3 regions of the Promicromonospora sp. Populi genome follow, and region 2 is predicted to be linked to each of the others. Evidence: riboswitches for the same ligand, from Rfam matches in the RefSeq annotation. Region 2 holds a riboswitch; each other region holds the start of a gene.
The links. A riboswitch is a leader RNA that binds a small molecule or an ion and turns the genes downstream of it on or off. The one in region 2 is predicted to bind thiamine pyrophosphate.

Region 1 (5,089 bases), 1.1 Mb from region 2:
CTCCTCAAGTCCTGACGGTCCGGCCCTGCGCGACGTCCCTGCTGGGGTGTGGCGACCGGGTGACGCGTGTCGACTGGGATGGCCTGGGGAAACAGTAGGTCTGCGGAGTGCGTTGCTGCCAGTAGACAACGTCTACCGACAGCAACCGAGCTGGCTCGCGGAACCTTTACCCGGAGACCGACCATGCGGCCGCGGCATCGGCCGCCGTCCGTGCGGCGTATCCGTGATCGACAGGGCCGTGCCCGTGCCACGGACCCGCCGCTGTCCCGGTACCGCCGATGATCAGGGTGTCCGCGGCGCGGAGGGTCTCGGTCAGGTAGTCCTTCGCCGCGCGTACCGCGGGCTCCCAGTCGTTGTGCAGGGGCCGCAGGACGGCGCACGCCGAGCTGAGCGTGCAGCCCGTGCCGTGGGTGTTTCGGGTGGGGATCCGCGGGGCGGTCAGGGCGACGACGGCGTCCGGACCCGCCAGGTGGTCGACCGACTCGGCCGACTCCAGGTGCCCGCCCTTCACCAGGGCGAGCCGCGCGCCGAGCTTCAGCAGCGCCCGCGCCTGGTCGGCAGCCTCGGCGGCGTCCCGGGCCGGCTCGACGCCGAGCAGTACCGCGGCCTCGGGCAGGTTGGGCGTGACCAGGTCGGCCATGGGCAGCAGCTCGTCGCGCAGCACCGCCTCGGCGTCTCGCGCCAGGAGCCGGTCGCCCGACGTCGCGACCATCACCGGGTCGAGCACCACGTACGGCGCGCGTCCGGCGGCCCGCAGGTCGCGCAGGGCCGCGGCGATCGCGCGGGCGACGGCGGCGTCCGATGTCATGCCGATCTTCACGGTGTCCACCGCGACGTCGGCGAACAGCGTCTCCAGCTGAGCCGTCACCATGTCGGCGGGCACCGGAAGTACCCGCGTGACGCCGGTGGTGGACTGCGCGGTGAGCCCCGTGAGCACCGCGCAGCCGTAACCGCCGAGCGCCGCGAAGGTCTTCAGGTCTGCCTGGATCCCGGCGCCGCCGGACGGGTCCGACCCGGCGATCGTCAACGCCACCACCGGGTGTCTGGCGGGTCGGATGCGGGGAGCGGCGTCGGGCGCGGGCGCGCTCACGACAGGACCCACGAGGCGTTCCCTTCGCTAGAATTACCTAGAGCAGGTTCACGGGTGCATCTCAGCCGGGCTAGCGCCCTGGCGCCCCGCGCCATTGGGTCCAACCATAGGTCGTCGACGGCGGCGCGGGAACCGTGTCCAAGCAGCCGGCGCAGCCTCAGGCGCGTGCGGGGGCGACGCGGGACTGCGCCCCTGACTCGCGCACCTCGGTGCGGCGAGTCAGAGCCGCAGTCCGGGCTCCTCAGGAGCGGGGTTCGGCCCCGTGCCGCAGCCCGTCGACGAGACCACATCGACCTGTACCAGATCCACCGCCCCGACCCGGAGACGGACGTCGAGTACACGCTCGCGGCGCTGACCTACCTGATCAACTCGGGCAAGGTGCGCGCGATCGGTTCATCCACCATGCCGGCCGCCGACATCGTCGAGGCGCAGTGGGTCGCCGAGCGGCGCGGCCTGGAGCGCTTCCGCACCGAGCAGCCTCCGTACTCCATCCTGAACCGCGGCATCGAGCGCGACGTACTGCCGGTCGCCCAGCAGTACGGCATGGGCACGCTCGTCTGGAGCCCGCTCGCCGGCGGGCTGCTCACCGGCCAGTACCGCAGGGGCCAGAACAACGAGACCTACCGCTCCCGGTTCGGCTTCGAGCACCTGCGTGACGAGCACCGCCTCGACGTCGTCGAGCAGCTCATCCCCGTCGCCCAGGACGCCGGGGTCCCGCTGAACCATCTCGCGATGGCGTTCGCCATCGCCCATCCGGGTGTCACGTCCGCGATCATCGGCCCGCGCACCATGGAGCACCTGGACAGCGCGCTCGCCGGCGCTGAGGTGGCCCTGACGGACGACGTCCTCGACCGGATCGACGCCATCGTGCCGCCCGGTACCGACGTCGGCCGCCTCGACATGGCCTACGACCCGCCGGCCATCCAGCACGCACCCCTGCGCCGTCGACCCGCGGAGCAGCGGGCGGCTGCCGCCTGACGCTGCCGCTCCTCCGCTCAGAGCTTCGTCCACACCTCGCTCAGGACGCCCCGCAGGATCTGTTCCATCTCGGCGAACTCTGCCGGGCCCGTGGTCAGGGGCGGCGCCAGCTGCACCACGGGGTCGCCTCGGTCGTCGGTGCGGCAGTACAGGCCGGCCTCGAGCAGCGCCGGGTTGAGGAGCCCGCGCAGCAGGCGCTCCACCTCGTCGCCGGAGAAGGTCTCCCGGGTGTCCTTGTCCTTGACGAGCTCGATCGACCAGAAGTACCCGGCGCCGCGCACGTCACCCACGATCGGCAGGTCGTGCAGCTGCTCCAGCGTGGACCGGAACGCGGGCGCGTTCTCCTTGACCCGCCCGGTCAGGTCCTCCTGGTCGAAGATGTCGAGGTTCGCCATGGCGACGGCTGCCGAGACCGGGTGCCCGCCGAACGTGTACCCGTGCCCGAAGGTCGTGGTCCCGGTAGCGAACGGCTCGAAGATACGGTCCGAGACGATGCAGGCGCCGATCGGCGAGTAGCCCGAAGACATGCCCTTGGCGCAGGTGATCATGTCGGGCACGTAGCCGTAGTCGTCGCACGCGAAGATCGACCCGACGCGGCCGAACGCGCAGATGACCTCGTCCGAGACCAGCAGGACGTCGTACTTGTCGCAGATCTCGCGCACCCGCTCGAAGTACCCGGGCGGCGGCGGGATGCTGCCGCCCGCGTTCTGCACGGGTTCGAGGAAGACGGCGGCCACCGAGCCGGGCCCCTCCGTCAGGATCAGCGTCTCGATCTGGTCGGCGGCCCAGCGACCGAAGGCCTTCGGGTCGTCGCGGAGGCCTTCGTCGGCCCGGTAGATGTTGGTGTTGGGCACCTTGTGCGTGCCGGGCACCAGGGGCTCGAACGGCTCCTTGATGCGGGGCACACCGGTCACGGACAGGGCGCCGTGGGTGGTGCCGTGGTAGGCCACGGCCCGGGAGATCACCTTGTACTTGCCGGGCTTGCCCTGCAGCTTCCAGTACTGCTTGGCCAGCTTGAACGCCGTCTCGACGGCCTCGGACCCGCCCGTCGTGAAGAACACCCGGTTGAGGTCGCCGGGAGCGTGCTCTGCGAGCCGCTCGGCCAGGTCGATGGCCGGCGGGTGCGCGAACCCCCAGATCGGGAAGTAGGCGAGCTCACCGGCCTGCTTGGCGGCGGCCTCGGCGAGCGATCGGCGGCCGTGCCCGGCCTGGACCACAAAGAGCCCCGAGAGCCCGTCGATGTACCGGCGGCCGGCCGAGTCCCACACGTGGTGGCCCTCGCCGCGCACCAGCGTGGGCACGCCGGACTCCCAGGCGGACTGGCGCGTGAAGTGTCCCCAGAGGTTACGGCGGGCGGCGTCGTCCCGGGGTGTTCCGCGCGGCGTGACGTTCTGCCCTGTGGCTACGGGTGTCTCGGTCATCGCCCAAGGTTATGACCTGTCAGCGCCTTCGAGCCCAGTTGAACACCGCCAGGCCGGTCACCAGGGCGCCGACGGTGACCAGGGCGGTGGCCGCGACCGCCTGGAGCGGGTCGATCAGGGCCGCGTCCAGGGCCACCTGGACGGTGCCGATCAGGGCGTAGACGCCCGCGAACACGGTGATCGCGGAGAGCGTGCCGTCCATCAGCCGACGGCGTCCGCGCTCGCGCTTCGCCTCGGCCTCCCGCTCGCGGTCGCCGTGCAGGCGTTCGAGGGCGGCGAGCCGGGCGGCGATGGGCTCCTGGAGCAGCTCGCGCAGCCGCTCGGTGACCACTGCGGCCTGCTGCTCGAAGTGCGACGCCTGCAGCAGCTGGTTCAGCATCCGGGACTCCAGAGCGGAGGCCAGGAACGTGGGGGAGGTGATGGTGGTCAGCGTGGTGCGGACCTCCGAGGCGAACTCGTGCAGGCGCAGCTGCTCGCGGGTGAGGCGTTCCTTGCGGTCGGCGAGGTCGGCGCCGTTGTTCACGTCGTGGTCGGCGAGCATGGTCGCGACGAGCCGCAGGTGGTCCGCGAGGGTGGCGTTCCAGGCGCTGAACAGCCCGTTGAGGCTGGCCACGAACTCGGCGAGCGAGCCGTACTGGGAGATCTTGAAGTGCGCTGTGCCGACCAGCGCCACGGTCGTGGAGTTGGTGGCCACCGAGACGACGTCGCCCAGGTGCCGCACGCCCTCCAGCAGCACGGGATTGCGCTGGCGCAGGGTCCAGTCGCACAGCGTGGCCGTGCCGTAGGAGACCGGGTGCAGCAGCACCTGCGAGCCGAACGCGGCCAGCAGCTCGTCGCCCATGGTGACCGGCGTGCGCTGTGCCGCGGGTGCGGCCGGGCCGCGCCCCCGGCTCGCCTCGTAGACGGTGGTGACGACGTGCGCGCGCCCCTGGGCGATCTCCGTGCCCTCGCGGACCAGGTCGGTGGTGGCGCGCTGGAGCAGGTCGGCGAGGTCGTACAGCCGCTCCGGCGGCAGTCCGCCGCCGTGGTCGACGTCGACGGGTGAGCCGTCCGGGCCGATCCACCGCACCCGGATGTCGGCGTGCAGGTTGGACAGCCGGAACCGGGCGTCGCGGACCTCCTGCGGCTGCTGGTCGCGGGCCGAGTAGCGGAAGCGCACGTAGTGGTTGCCGAACTCGGTGAACCGGACGTCGCAGGACAGCTCGGCGATGAGCGTCCCGTCGGGCTGCTCCAGGCGCACGTTCGGCATGGACAGCGACACTCCGCCGTACGGGCGGGCGGCGCGGTCGACGCTCGCCCAGACGTCGTCCATCTTGAGGCGGCCGCGCACCGCGAAGGCCTGGACGCCGAGCAGCTCGGGCCGCTCGTCCCGCTCCGCGAGGCTCCGGATCGCCGCGACCGCGGCGGCCGGGCTGACGTCCCGGAGCCCGAACGGGTAGATGTAGATGGTCCTGAGGCGGTCGAGCGTGAGCCAGGTTGCGTCGAGGTTGCGGTACAGCTCAGTCAGGTGCATCCGGTAGGAGCGCAGCTCGCTGGCCAGGATGTAGTTGAGGTGCCGGTCTGTCTCGGCAGCGCGCAGGCCGTCGAGCGCTGGGCCCAG
Region 2 (5,089 bases):
GCGACCAGCCCCGAGAGCGGGATCGCCGCGACCGAGCCGATGGACCCGGTGAGCAGCAGCAGGCCCATCTCCTGCTCGGAGAACGAGAGGCCGTCCCGGACGGCCGGGAGACGCGAGGCCCAGCTCGCGAAGCCGAACCCGCTGGCGGCGAAGACTACGAAGACCGCACGAGCGGCGGCGTGTGCAGTAGGCACAAAACTCCTTGTTGCGATTGAATCTCCCGACCGTAGGCCACAACCTGGGATCGGCCCAGCAGATTCCGCCCCGATGCACACCCCGATGCGAGAGAAGGAACCGCGATGACCCGCCAGACCGTACGTCCGACCCTCGCGAAGGTCGCCGAGCTGGCAGGTGTCTCCGTCTCCACCGCGTCGCTCGCCTTCTCCGGCGCGGGGCCCATCACCCCCGAGACCCGGGAGAAGGTCCTCGCGGCCGCCCGCGAGCTCGAGTACTCCGGGCCCAACCCGCTCGGGCGGCAGCTGAGGTCCGGCCGCTCCGGGATCGTGGGCGTCGTGATCGGCGACCAGCTGGGCCGGTCGTTCCGGGACCCGGTGTCCACGCAGGTGCTGCACGGCCTGGTCTCCGCGATCGGTGAGCAGGGTCTGGGCGTGCTGCTCGTCCCGGGGACGCGGCAGGGTGCCACTGCGCAGTCCGTCGGGCTCGCTGCCGAGGCGGGGCTGCCGGCCGCCGTCGACCCGCTGGTCGAGGCCGCCGCGATGGACGTCGCGGTGCTGGTGTGGGGCACCCTGAAGGACGACCCGAACCTCGCCGCGCTGCAGCGCCGGGGGGTACCCGTCGTGATCGGCGAGGGGCAGAACGTGCCCGGCGTGCCCGTGGTCGGCGTCGACGACCGGCACGGCGCCGCCGAGGCGGTACGCCTCCTCGTCGAGCTAGGACACACGCGGATCGCGGAGATCACGCTGCCCTTCGGGCGGGACGAGCGGTCGGGGCCGGTCGACGCCGCCCGGCTCGCCGCCGCCGAGCGCACCCCCACCCGCAACCGCCTGGCCGGGGTGCGGGACGTCGTCGAGCCGGTCATCTCCTGGGAGACGCCGGCCTCGCTCGTGGAGCACGGGCGGGACGCGGCCACCGAGATCCTGTCCGAGTGGGCACCGGCCCGCGACCGTCCGACGGCGATCGTCGCCCACTCCGACCTGCTCGCGGCGGGCGCCGTGATCGCCGCGCGCGAGCTCGGCCTGCGCGTGCCGGAGGACGTCTCAGTGGCCGGGTTCGACGGCCTCGACCTGCCGTGGCTCTCCCCCGACGTGCTCACCAGCGTGCACCAGCCGCTCGTCGAGAAGGGCCGGGCGCTCGGCCTGGCCGTCGTCGCGCTCCTGGCCGGCGAGGAGCCGGAATCAGTCCTCCTCCCGGTAACCCTGGTAGAGGGCACAACAACAGGCCCGGTCCCGGACCTGGACTGACCGATTGGTTGTGGGCGCGATCGTTGCTGCCGATTGCCCGTTTTAGGCGCAACGATCACGCCCACAACCAAGTCGGTGGGTTACGGGCGGAGGGTGGGTTGCGGGAGGTAGACCTCGCCGCCTGACGCGCGGAACTCGGCCGACTTTTCGGCCATGCCTGCCGCGGCCGCCTCGGCTACGTCGCCCGCGAGCGCCTGTTGGGCCTTGGCGCCGCCGAACTCGTCGCGGATGTCCTGCGAGATGCGCATCGAGCAGAACTTGGGGCCGCACATCGAGCAGAAGTGCGCGGTCTTGGCGGCCTCGGCCGGGAGGGTCTCGTCGTGGTACTGCTCGGCGAGCTCCGGGTCGAGCGACAGGTTGAACTGGTCCCGCCAGCGGAACTCGAAGCGGGCCTTGGACAGGGCGTCGTCCCTTGTCCGGGCGCCTGGGTGGCCCTTGGCGACGTCGGCCGCGTGCGCGGCGATCTTGTAGGTGACGACGCCGGTACGCACGTCGTCCCGGTCAGGCAGGCCGAGGTGCTCCTTGGGCGTGACGTAGCAGAGCATCGCGGTGCCGTACCGGGCGATCTCGGTGGCGCCGATGGCGGAGGTGATGTGGTCGTACCCGGGCGCGATGTCGGTCACCAGCGGGCCGAGCGTGTAGAACGGGGCGCCGTCGCAGAGCTCCTGCTGCCGCTCCACGTTCTCGCGCACCAGGTGGAACGGGATGTGGCCCGGCCCCTCGACCATCACCTGGACGTCGTACTCCCACGCCCGCTTGGTCAGCTCGGCGAGCGTGTCGAGCTCGGCGAACTGGGCGGCATCGTTCGCGTCCGCGAGCGAACCCGGCCGCAGGCCGTCACCCAGGGAGAACGCGACGTCGTACGCGGCGAAGATCTCGCAGAGCTCGTCGAAGTGCGTGTACAGGAAGTTCTCCTGGTGGTGCGCCAGGCACCAGCCCGCGAGGATCGACCCGCCGCGGCTCACGATCCCCGTCACGCGGTCGGCGGTGAGCGGCACGTACCGCAGCAGCACGCCCGCGTGCACGGTCATGTAGTCGACGCCCTGCTCGCACTGCTCGATCACGGTGTCCCGGTAGACCTCCCAGGTCAGCGCGCTCGCGTCGCCGTTCACCTTCTCGAGGGCCTGGTAGATCGGCACGGTGCCGATGGGTACCGGCGAGTTGCGCAGCAGCCACTCGCGGGTGGTGTGGATGTCGTCCCCGGTGGAGAGGTCCATGACCGTGTCGGCGCCCCACTTCGTGGCCCACTCGAGCTTTTCCACCTCCTCCGCGATCGAGCTGTGGACGGCCGAGTTCCCGATGTTCGCGTTGATCTTCACCAGGAACGCCTTGCCGATGATCATCGGTTCCGACTCCGGGTGGTTCACGTTGTTCGGGATGATCGCCCGGCCTGCCGCGACCTCGCTGCGCACCAGCTCGACGTCGCAGTCCTCGCGCAGCGCGACGAACCGCATCTCCGGCGTGATGACGCCCTGGCGCGCGTAGTGCATCTGGGTGACGGTCCGGCCGGGGACGGCCCGGCGGGGTCGACGTCGTTCTCCCCGCCACTCCTGGGTCGCCGCGCCCCGGCGCAGGGCGCTGCGCCCGTCGTCGGCCAGGGCTCGACGGCGGCCGTCGTACTCCTCGGTATCTCCCCGTGCCACGACCCAGGGTTCGCGGGCCGGCGGGAGGCCGCGGACCGGGTCGGACCCGGGGCCTTGTGTGCGGTAGACCCGAACCGGCTCGTTCGGGGTGCCGTCGGGCGACGACGCCAACGTGATCTCGGTGACCGGCACCCGCAGGGCGACATCGTCGTGCTTGTTCTCGTGCTCGAAGGCGAGCGTGCGGGACTGGGTGTTCTCCATCATGAGACTCCTGCTTCCTACGCCGGTGTTAACCGGACAGGTTCAACGGTCCCGGGCCGTCAGCCCGATCTCAGCCCCTGCGTGGGGCACCCGTGGGATCGCCGCCGACGTTAGCACCACATACGACTTTCCTTCTGCGCTGTCCCCTCACCGTGATAGGCAGACCCCGACGGCTCGCTCACCCCAGCAGGGAGCCCGGGACATGGAGGCTGGAATGCCGGTACGGAACAAGCTGCGAACTAGGGCGTTCGCATTGGCTGCGACGGGAGCGCTCGTGGTCCAAGCAGGGATTGTTGCGGGTGCGGTGTCGGCGGCGGGGGCGCCTGAGGTGACCCCTGCGGCGTCGGACAACCAGATCACTCTGACCACCTGGGAAGGGCGCCGGGACCTGCTCAAGGGCGAACGCGACGAGCTCCGGTTCGACGTCTACGGCGGGCTCTTCCTGGCCCGCGGCGGCGACCTCGTTGACTACACCGACCCGTTCGGCGACGGCACGCCCGTCACCTACGAGACCGGGACTTGGACCTCACCCGTCGTCGAGGCCGGGTACCCGATCAAGCAGGCCGTTCCCTCCTGGAACGTTGATACCCCCACTGGCACCTGGGTCGAGGTGGAGTTCCGCGGCCGCAAGGCTGACGGGACCTGGACCAAGTGGTTCGTGATGGGCCGCTGGGCGTCGGGCGACGAGTTCGCGCCCGCCGACGGCAGCGTCGGCGACATCCACCGCACCTCCTTGAACGGCCAGGGCGACACCGACGCTGCCCTGTTCACCGACACGTTCGTCTCGAGGGCCGGCTTCGAGCCGGACGCGTACCAGACCCGGGCCAGGCTGTACCGGCCCGAGGGCGCCCGGACCTCGCCGCGCCTGTCCTCGGTGAGCACCATGATCAGCGAGATCCTGCCCGACGAGCACTACACGGGCACCAGCGACTTCACGCTCGGGCGAGAGGTCGAGCTCGACGTGCCGCGGTTCAGCCAGCTCATCCACATCGGCGAGTACCCCGAGTTCGGGGGCGGCGGCCAGGTGTGGTGCTCGCCGACGTCGTCCTCGATGGTCATCTACTCGTACGGGCGCGAGGTGCCGGCCGAGGAGCTGGAGGACATCGAGGCGCCGAACGGCGACCCGCAGGTCGACTACGCCGCGATAAAGACGTGGGACTACACGTACGAGGGCGCTGGCAACTGGCCGTTCAACACCGCGTACGCGAGCACGTTCGGGCTGGACAGCTTCGTGACCCGCCTGCGCTCCCTCGCGGAGGCGGAGCGGTTCATCGCTGCCGGTATCCCGCTGACCTTCTCCCTCAACTTCGACGAGGAGGAGATGCCCGAGGCCGGTTACAGCACCCCGGGGCACCTCCTCGTGCTGGTCGGGTTCACCGCGGACGGTGACCCGATCATCAACGACCCGAACAAGGCCAGCAACGAGGCCGTGCGCCAGGTCTACACGCGGGAGAACTTCGAGCGCGTCTGGCAGACGTCGACGGACGGCATCGCGTACGTCTTCCACCCGAAGAACGTGAAGCTGCCGGCCAACGTCCCGGGAGTCACCAAGAACTGGTGACCCCCAGCAGTAACTGAGTGCGGGCTTCTTGTTGGGTCGGCTGCGGCTGACCCAACAAGAAGCCCGCACTCGGTTACGAGGATTAGCGGCGGGAGACCTGCTTTGGTTCCGACGTGTACGACGCCGACGTGTAGCCATCGGCCGAGACCGTCACCTGGACCGCGAGCTCCGTGCCGCGGTCGCGGCCGGTCACCAGGTACCGGGAGCCGGTCGCGTAGGGCACCAGCTCGCCGTCGCGCAGCCACCGGTAGGCCACGTCGACG
Region 3 (5,089 bases), 840 kb from region 2:
CAGCTCGGCGTCCTACGGCACCACCGAGTCCGGCACGGACATGACGCGATTCGTCCAGGACAGCGCCGACGCCTGGTACGAGCAGCAGGTTGCCGCGGGCAAGACCGCCGCGGAGATCGACGCCTACCTGCAGTCGTTCGACGTCTGGGACCGCTACGACGCGGACGGTGACGGCATCACCGCCGAGGCCGACGGCTACATCGACCACTTCCAGGCGATCCACGCCGGCGAGGGCGAGGAGGCCGGCGCACCTGAGTCGGCCATCTGGTCGCACCGCTGGTCGGTCAACCAGGGCGGTCTGGGCACGGACGGCCCGGCTGCGTTCGCCAAGCTCGGCGGCATCAAGGTCGGCGACTCCGACATCTGGATCCGCGACTACACCACGGAGCCGGAGAACGGTGGACTCGGGGTGTTCGCGCACGAGTTCGGCCACGACCTCGGCCTGCCGGACTACTACGACACCGCCGGCGGCGAGAACGGCACCGGATTCTGGAACCTCATGAGCTCCGGCTCCTGGCTGGGCCACGGTGACGGCACCATCGGCACGAGCCCGGACCACATGGGTGCGACCGAGAAGCTGTTCCTGGGCTGGCTCGACTACGAGACCGTGGAGGCCGGTGCCCGGGAGCGCGTGAATCTTGGCCCGTCGTACCACGCCACCACGCGTGCGCAGGCGGCGGTCGTGAACCTGCCCGACGGCGTCGAGCAGGTAGACGTGGAGGTTGCGCCGTTCGACGGCCAGTTCGTGTACTCCAGCACGGGCAACAACCTGAACAACACGCTCGCCTCGCCGGCGTTCACCGTGCCCGCGGACGCAACCCTGACCGCACAGGTGCAGTACGCGATCGAGGAGGGCTACGACTACGCGTTCGCCGAGATCTCCACGGACGGCGGTTCCACCTGGACCGCCCTGCCGAACAACCTCTCCACGGACGACGACCCGAACGGCACCAACCCGGGCGGCGGCATCACCGGCACCTCGGCGGGCGCCTGGGTCGAGCTGTCGGCCGACCTCTCGGCGTACGCCGGTGACACGGCGTCGGTCCGGTTCCGCTACTCGAGCGACGGCGGCGCGAACGAGAAGGGTCTGCTGGTTGACGACGTCGCCGTGGGCGACGCCCTGAGCGAGGACTTCGAGGACTTCGCCGACTGGACCACCGACGGCTTCCTGACGGTCGGCGCAGACGGCACCTACGAGGTCAACTACACGCACTACTACGTGGCCGAGAACCGCGTGTACGGCGGGTACGACCAGACGCTCAAGACCGGGCCGTACAACTTCGGCTGGTCCTTCACCTCGCCCGATCAGGTCGAGCACTACGCCTACCAGGACGGCCTGCTGATCTGGTACGTGAACAGCCTCTACGGCGACAACAACACGTCGCAGCACGAAGGTGGCGGCGAGGCCCTGCCGGTCGACGCGCGTCCCCAGATTCTGACGTGGTCGGACGGCACCCTCGCCCGCAACCGGATCCAGTCCTTCGACGCCACGTTCGGGCTGCAGAAGACGGACACGCTGTCGCTGCACCGCCAGGTGTCCGCGACCTCCCTGACCACCCTGGTCCTGGGTAAGCAGCGGCAGGTGTCGACGTTCGACGACACCAACCCGGAGGCGTACTGGAACCCGGACAACCCGCGACACTCCGTGAAGGTCGGCGGCACCGGCACCACCATCAAGGTGGTGTCGCAGGACACCCGCAACGGGCACATGACCATCCAGGTCAACGGACCCGTCAGCTGACCTGGTCAGCTGACATCCGAAGTACGTAGGTCTGCTGGGGGCATGGACTCAAGGTCCATGCCCCCAGCAGTGTCTGACCCCCTGGTTCAACCCTGGCGAGATGCAGCACTACGCTCGAAGGCATGACGACACACCTGCGCTGGGGCATCCTCGCGGCCGGCGGCATCGCCGCAGCCTTCGTTTCGGACCTCAACGACAACGGCTTCACCGTGCAGGCGGTGGGGTCCCGGTCCCTGGAGAAGGCACGGGAGTTCGCCGACCGCCTCGGCATCCCGACGGCGCACGGCTCCTACGAGAACCTCGTGAACGACCCCGAGGTCGACATCGTCTACATCGCCACGCCGCACCCGATGCACGCCGAGGCTGCGAAGCTCGCGCTGGAGGCTGGCAAGCACGTGCTGATCGAGAAGCCCTTCACGCTGAACGCCGCCGAGGCGCGCGAGGTCATGGACCTCGCCGAGGCCCGAGGGCTCGTCGCGCTCGAAGCGATGTGGACCCGGTTCCTGCCGCACATGGCGCGCGTCCGGGAGATCATCGCGTCCGGTGCGATCGGCGAGGTGCGGACCCTGATGGTGGACCACACGCAGGACCTGCCCGACGACCCGGAGCACCGCATCAATAACTTGGCCCTGGGCGGCGGCTCGTTGCTCGACCTGGGCATCTACCCGGTCTCGTTCGCCTGGGACCTGTTCGGCGAGCCGCTCACGATCCAGTCGCACGCGACCTTCAAGGAGACCGGCGCGGACGCCACCATCGCCACGATCTTCGGGTACGACGGCGCACGGGTCGCCACGACGATCTCGGCGTCGGACACCAAGGGACCCAACCGCGCGACGATCCTCGGAACCGAGGGCCGCATCGAGATCGACGCCGTCTGGTACAGCCCGACGCTCGTGCACGTGTACAACTCCGAAGGCGCTGAGATCGAGACCTTCGACGGCGCTGTACCGAGCCGGGGCATGCAGTTCCAGGCCGCCGAGGCGGAGCGCCTGGTCGCGGCGGGCGAGCTGGACAGCCCCCTGCTCCCGCGCGCGGAGACGATAGCGATCATGACGACGCTGGACACCATCCGCACCCAGATAGACCTCAAGTACCCGGGTGAATGACCCCCACCCTTTCGAGCCCTAAGTTTCTCCGCTCTGAGACGCCTCAAGGCGAAGAAACCTAGGGCTCGAAGGTGAGCAGGCTTCCGAACCTGCCGTGCGAAGAGGTACCGTACCTCCGCCAACGCGGGGAGCTCGGGTAGCCGGGCTGAGAGGATGGCCTGGGCCTTGTGCCGACGCCGTCGACCCGATCACTTGAACTGGGTAATGCCAGCGGAAGGACGTGCCTGACGGCACGGGCGTTCGGTCGAGGCCGTCCCCGGCGGGGACGTGGTCGCGCGCCCCCCCGTCGGAACCGGCGACCTCTGGCCTGCCCGTGGAGGTCGCACATGCTCGCCGAGATCCAGGTCTCTCCCCGTCCCAGCGGTACACCCGACGCGAAGTACGCGTACGTGGACGCCGCAATCGCCGTCATCCAGGCCTCCGGCCTCACCTACGAGGTGGGCGCCATGGGGACGTTCGTCCAGGGCAGCCCCGACGAGGTGTGGGCGCTGCTGCGCGCCGTCCACGAGGCGACGCTCGGCGCGGGCGCGGACGGCGTCCAGTCCAACATCAAGGTCAGCGAGGCCGCCGCCGACGCCGGTCCCACCATCGCGGACCTCATCACCAAGTTCCGGGCGTGAGCCAGGGCGCCCAGGGCGCTCGGGGCCTTCGGTGGCGGCGGGCCGGGCGCGTAGTCCCCCCGCTCGTCACCGTCGTCGTGCTGCTCACGGTCTGGGAGGGGTGGGTGCGCCTCGCGGACGTGCCCGAGTTCGTGCTGCCCGCGCCGTCGCAGGTGGCGCGCACCGCCGTCGAGGTGGCGCCCCTGCTCGGCCCGCACGTGGTCACGACGCTCACCGAAGCCGTGGCCGGGCTCGCCCTCGGCACGGTGGCGGGCCTGGTGCTGAGCATCCTGGTCACGGCCTCGCGAGTGACCGGCGACGCCGTCTACCCCCTGGTTGTGCTCACGCAGACGGTGCCGGTGGTGGTGCTCGCGCCGCTGATGATCCTGTGGGCGGGCTTCGGCCTGCTGCCCAAGGTGGTCCTCGTGGCGCTCACCGTCTTCTTTCCCGTGCTCGTCTCGGCGGTGGGCGCCATGCGCGCCGTCGACGCCGAGCACTCCGACATGGTCGCCGGCCTGGGCGGCACACGCCTGGACCAGTTCCTGCTGGTCCGGCTGCCGGCGTCGATCCCGGGCGCGCTCGCGGGGCTGCGGGTCGCCGCGACCTACGCCGTGGGCGCGGCAGTGGTGGCTGAGTACCTCGCCGGGCAGTCCGGGCTCGGTGTGTTCGTCCAGCGGTCCCGCAAGGCGTACGCCGTGGACCAGATCTTTGTGGGCGTCGTCCTGATCGCCCTCCTGTCCGGCCTGTTCTTCGCCCTCGTCGCAGCGCTCACGCGTGTCGCGACGCCGTGGCAGAGAGGAAAATCATGAAGCACTCCCAGTCCCTCGGTGCACGGGACTTCCGTACGCGGTCCCTCCTTGTGCGCACGACGGCGCTCGCTGCGGTTGTGCCAGTGGCCCTCACCGGGTGCGGCACCGGCTCGGGAGGCCAGGGCGGTGATGCGGCGTCCGACGCCGGTCTGCGCGAGGTCACCGTCGTGCTCGACTGGACGCCCAACACCAACCACTCCGGCCTCTACCTCGCCCAGGCCGAGGGCTGGTTCGCGGACGAGGGCTTCGACGTCAATATCGTCGAGCCCGGCGAGACGTCCGGGCTGCAGCTCGTCGCGGCCGGGCAGGCCGACTTTGCGTACTCCGTCGCGGAGGGCCTGGTCCCGGCGCGGGCCGCTGGGGCCGACGTCGTCTCCGTGGCCACCGTGATCGAGCACAACACGTCGTCCTTGATCAGCCTGTCCGACGACGGCATCACCCGCCCCCGTGACCTCGAGGGCAAGCGGTACGGCTCCTACGAGTCCGACCTCGAGAAGGCCCTGATCAGCAAGCTTGTCGAGTGCGACGGCGGCGACCCCGCGCAGGTCGAGTTCACGCCGCTGGTCAGCGACGACTTCCGCATCGGCTTGACCGAGGACCAGTTCGACACCGCCTGGGTGTTCGACGCCTGGGACACGATCCGGCTGGGCGAGGTCGACGGGCTCGACGTCGACACGATCGCATTCCGCGACCACTTCGACTGCGTGCCCGACTGGTACACGCCGCTCGTGGCGACGTCCCGGGCGCTGCTGGACGAGGACCCGGACGTCGCGCGCGGGTTCCTGGCCGCGCTGTCGCGCGGGTACGAGGAGGCCGCAGCCGATCCCGACCGGG

Region 1: linked by a shared signal. The riboswitch ahead of thiD (bifunctional hydroxymethylpyrimidine kinase/phosphomethylpyrimidine kinase) and the one ahead of thiC (phosphomethylpyrimidine synthase ThiC) in region 2 are both predicted to bind thiamine pyrophosphate.
Region 3: linked by a shared signal. The riboswitch ahead of AB1046_RS15905 (MTH1187 family thiamine-binding protein) and the one ahead of thiC (phosphomethylpyrimidine synthase ThiC) in region 2 are both predicted to bind thiamine pyrophosphate.

What each region holds. Positions count from the first base shown of each region.
Region 1 is NZ_CP163528.1:215,191-220,279, forward strand. It holds gene dxr (1-deoxy-D-xylulose-5-phosphate reductoisomerase) at 1-15, shown strand, start outside; gene thiD (bifunctional hydroxymethylpyrimidine kinase/phosphomethylpyrimidine kinase) at 167-1,102, opposite strand; TPP riboswitch at 1,092-1,189, opposite strand; gene AB1046_RS01000 (aldo/keto reductase) at 1,256-2,068, shown strand; gene AB1046_RS01005 (aspartate aminotransferase family protein) at 2,086-3,489, opposite strand; gene AB1046_RS01010 (hypothetical protein) at 3,509-5,089, opposite strand, start outside.
Region 2 is NZ_CP163528.1:4,339,602-4,344,690, reverse strand. It holds gene AB1046_RS19665 (MFS transporter) at 1-194, opposite strand, end outside; gene AB1046_RS19660 (LacI family DNA-binding transcriptional regulator) at 300-1,421, shown strand; gene thiC (phosphomethylpyrimidine synthase ThiC) at 1,502-3,268, opposite strand; TPP riboswitch at 3,263-3,367, opposite strand; gene AB1046_RS19650 (C39 family peptidase) at 3,540-4,826, shown strand; gene AB1046_RS19645 (N-acetylmuramoyl-L-alanine amidase) at 4,909-5,089, opposite strand, start outside.
Region 3 is NZ_CP163528.1:3,498,806-3,503,894, reverse strand. It holds gene AB1046_RS15915 (immune inhibitor A domain-containing protein) at 1-1,741, shown strand, start outside; gene AB1046_RS15910 (Gfo/Idh/MocA family protein) at 1,864-2,847, shown strand; TPP riboswitch at 2,962-3,083, shown strand; gene AB1046_RS15905 (MTH1187 family thiamine-binding protein) at 3,174-3,467, shown strand; gene AB1046_RS15900 (ABC transporter permease) at 3,464-4,255, shown strand; gene AB1046_RS15895 (ABC transporter substrate-binding protein) at 4,252-5,089, shown strand, end outside.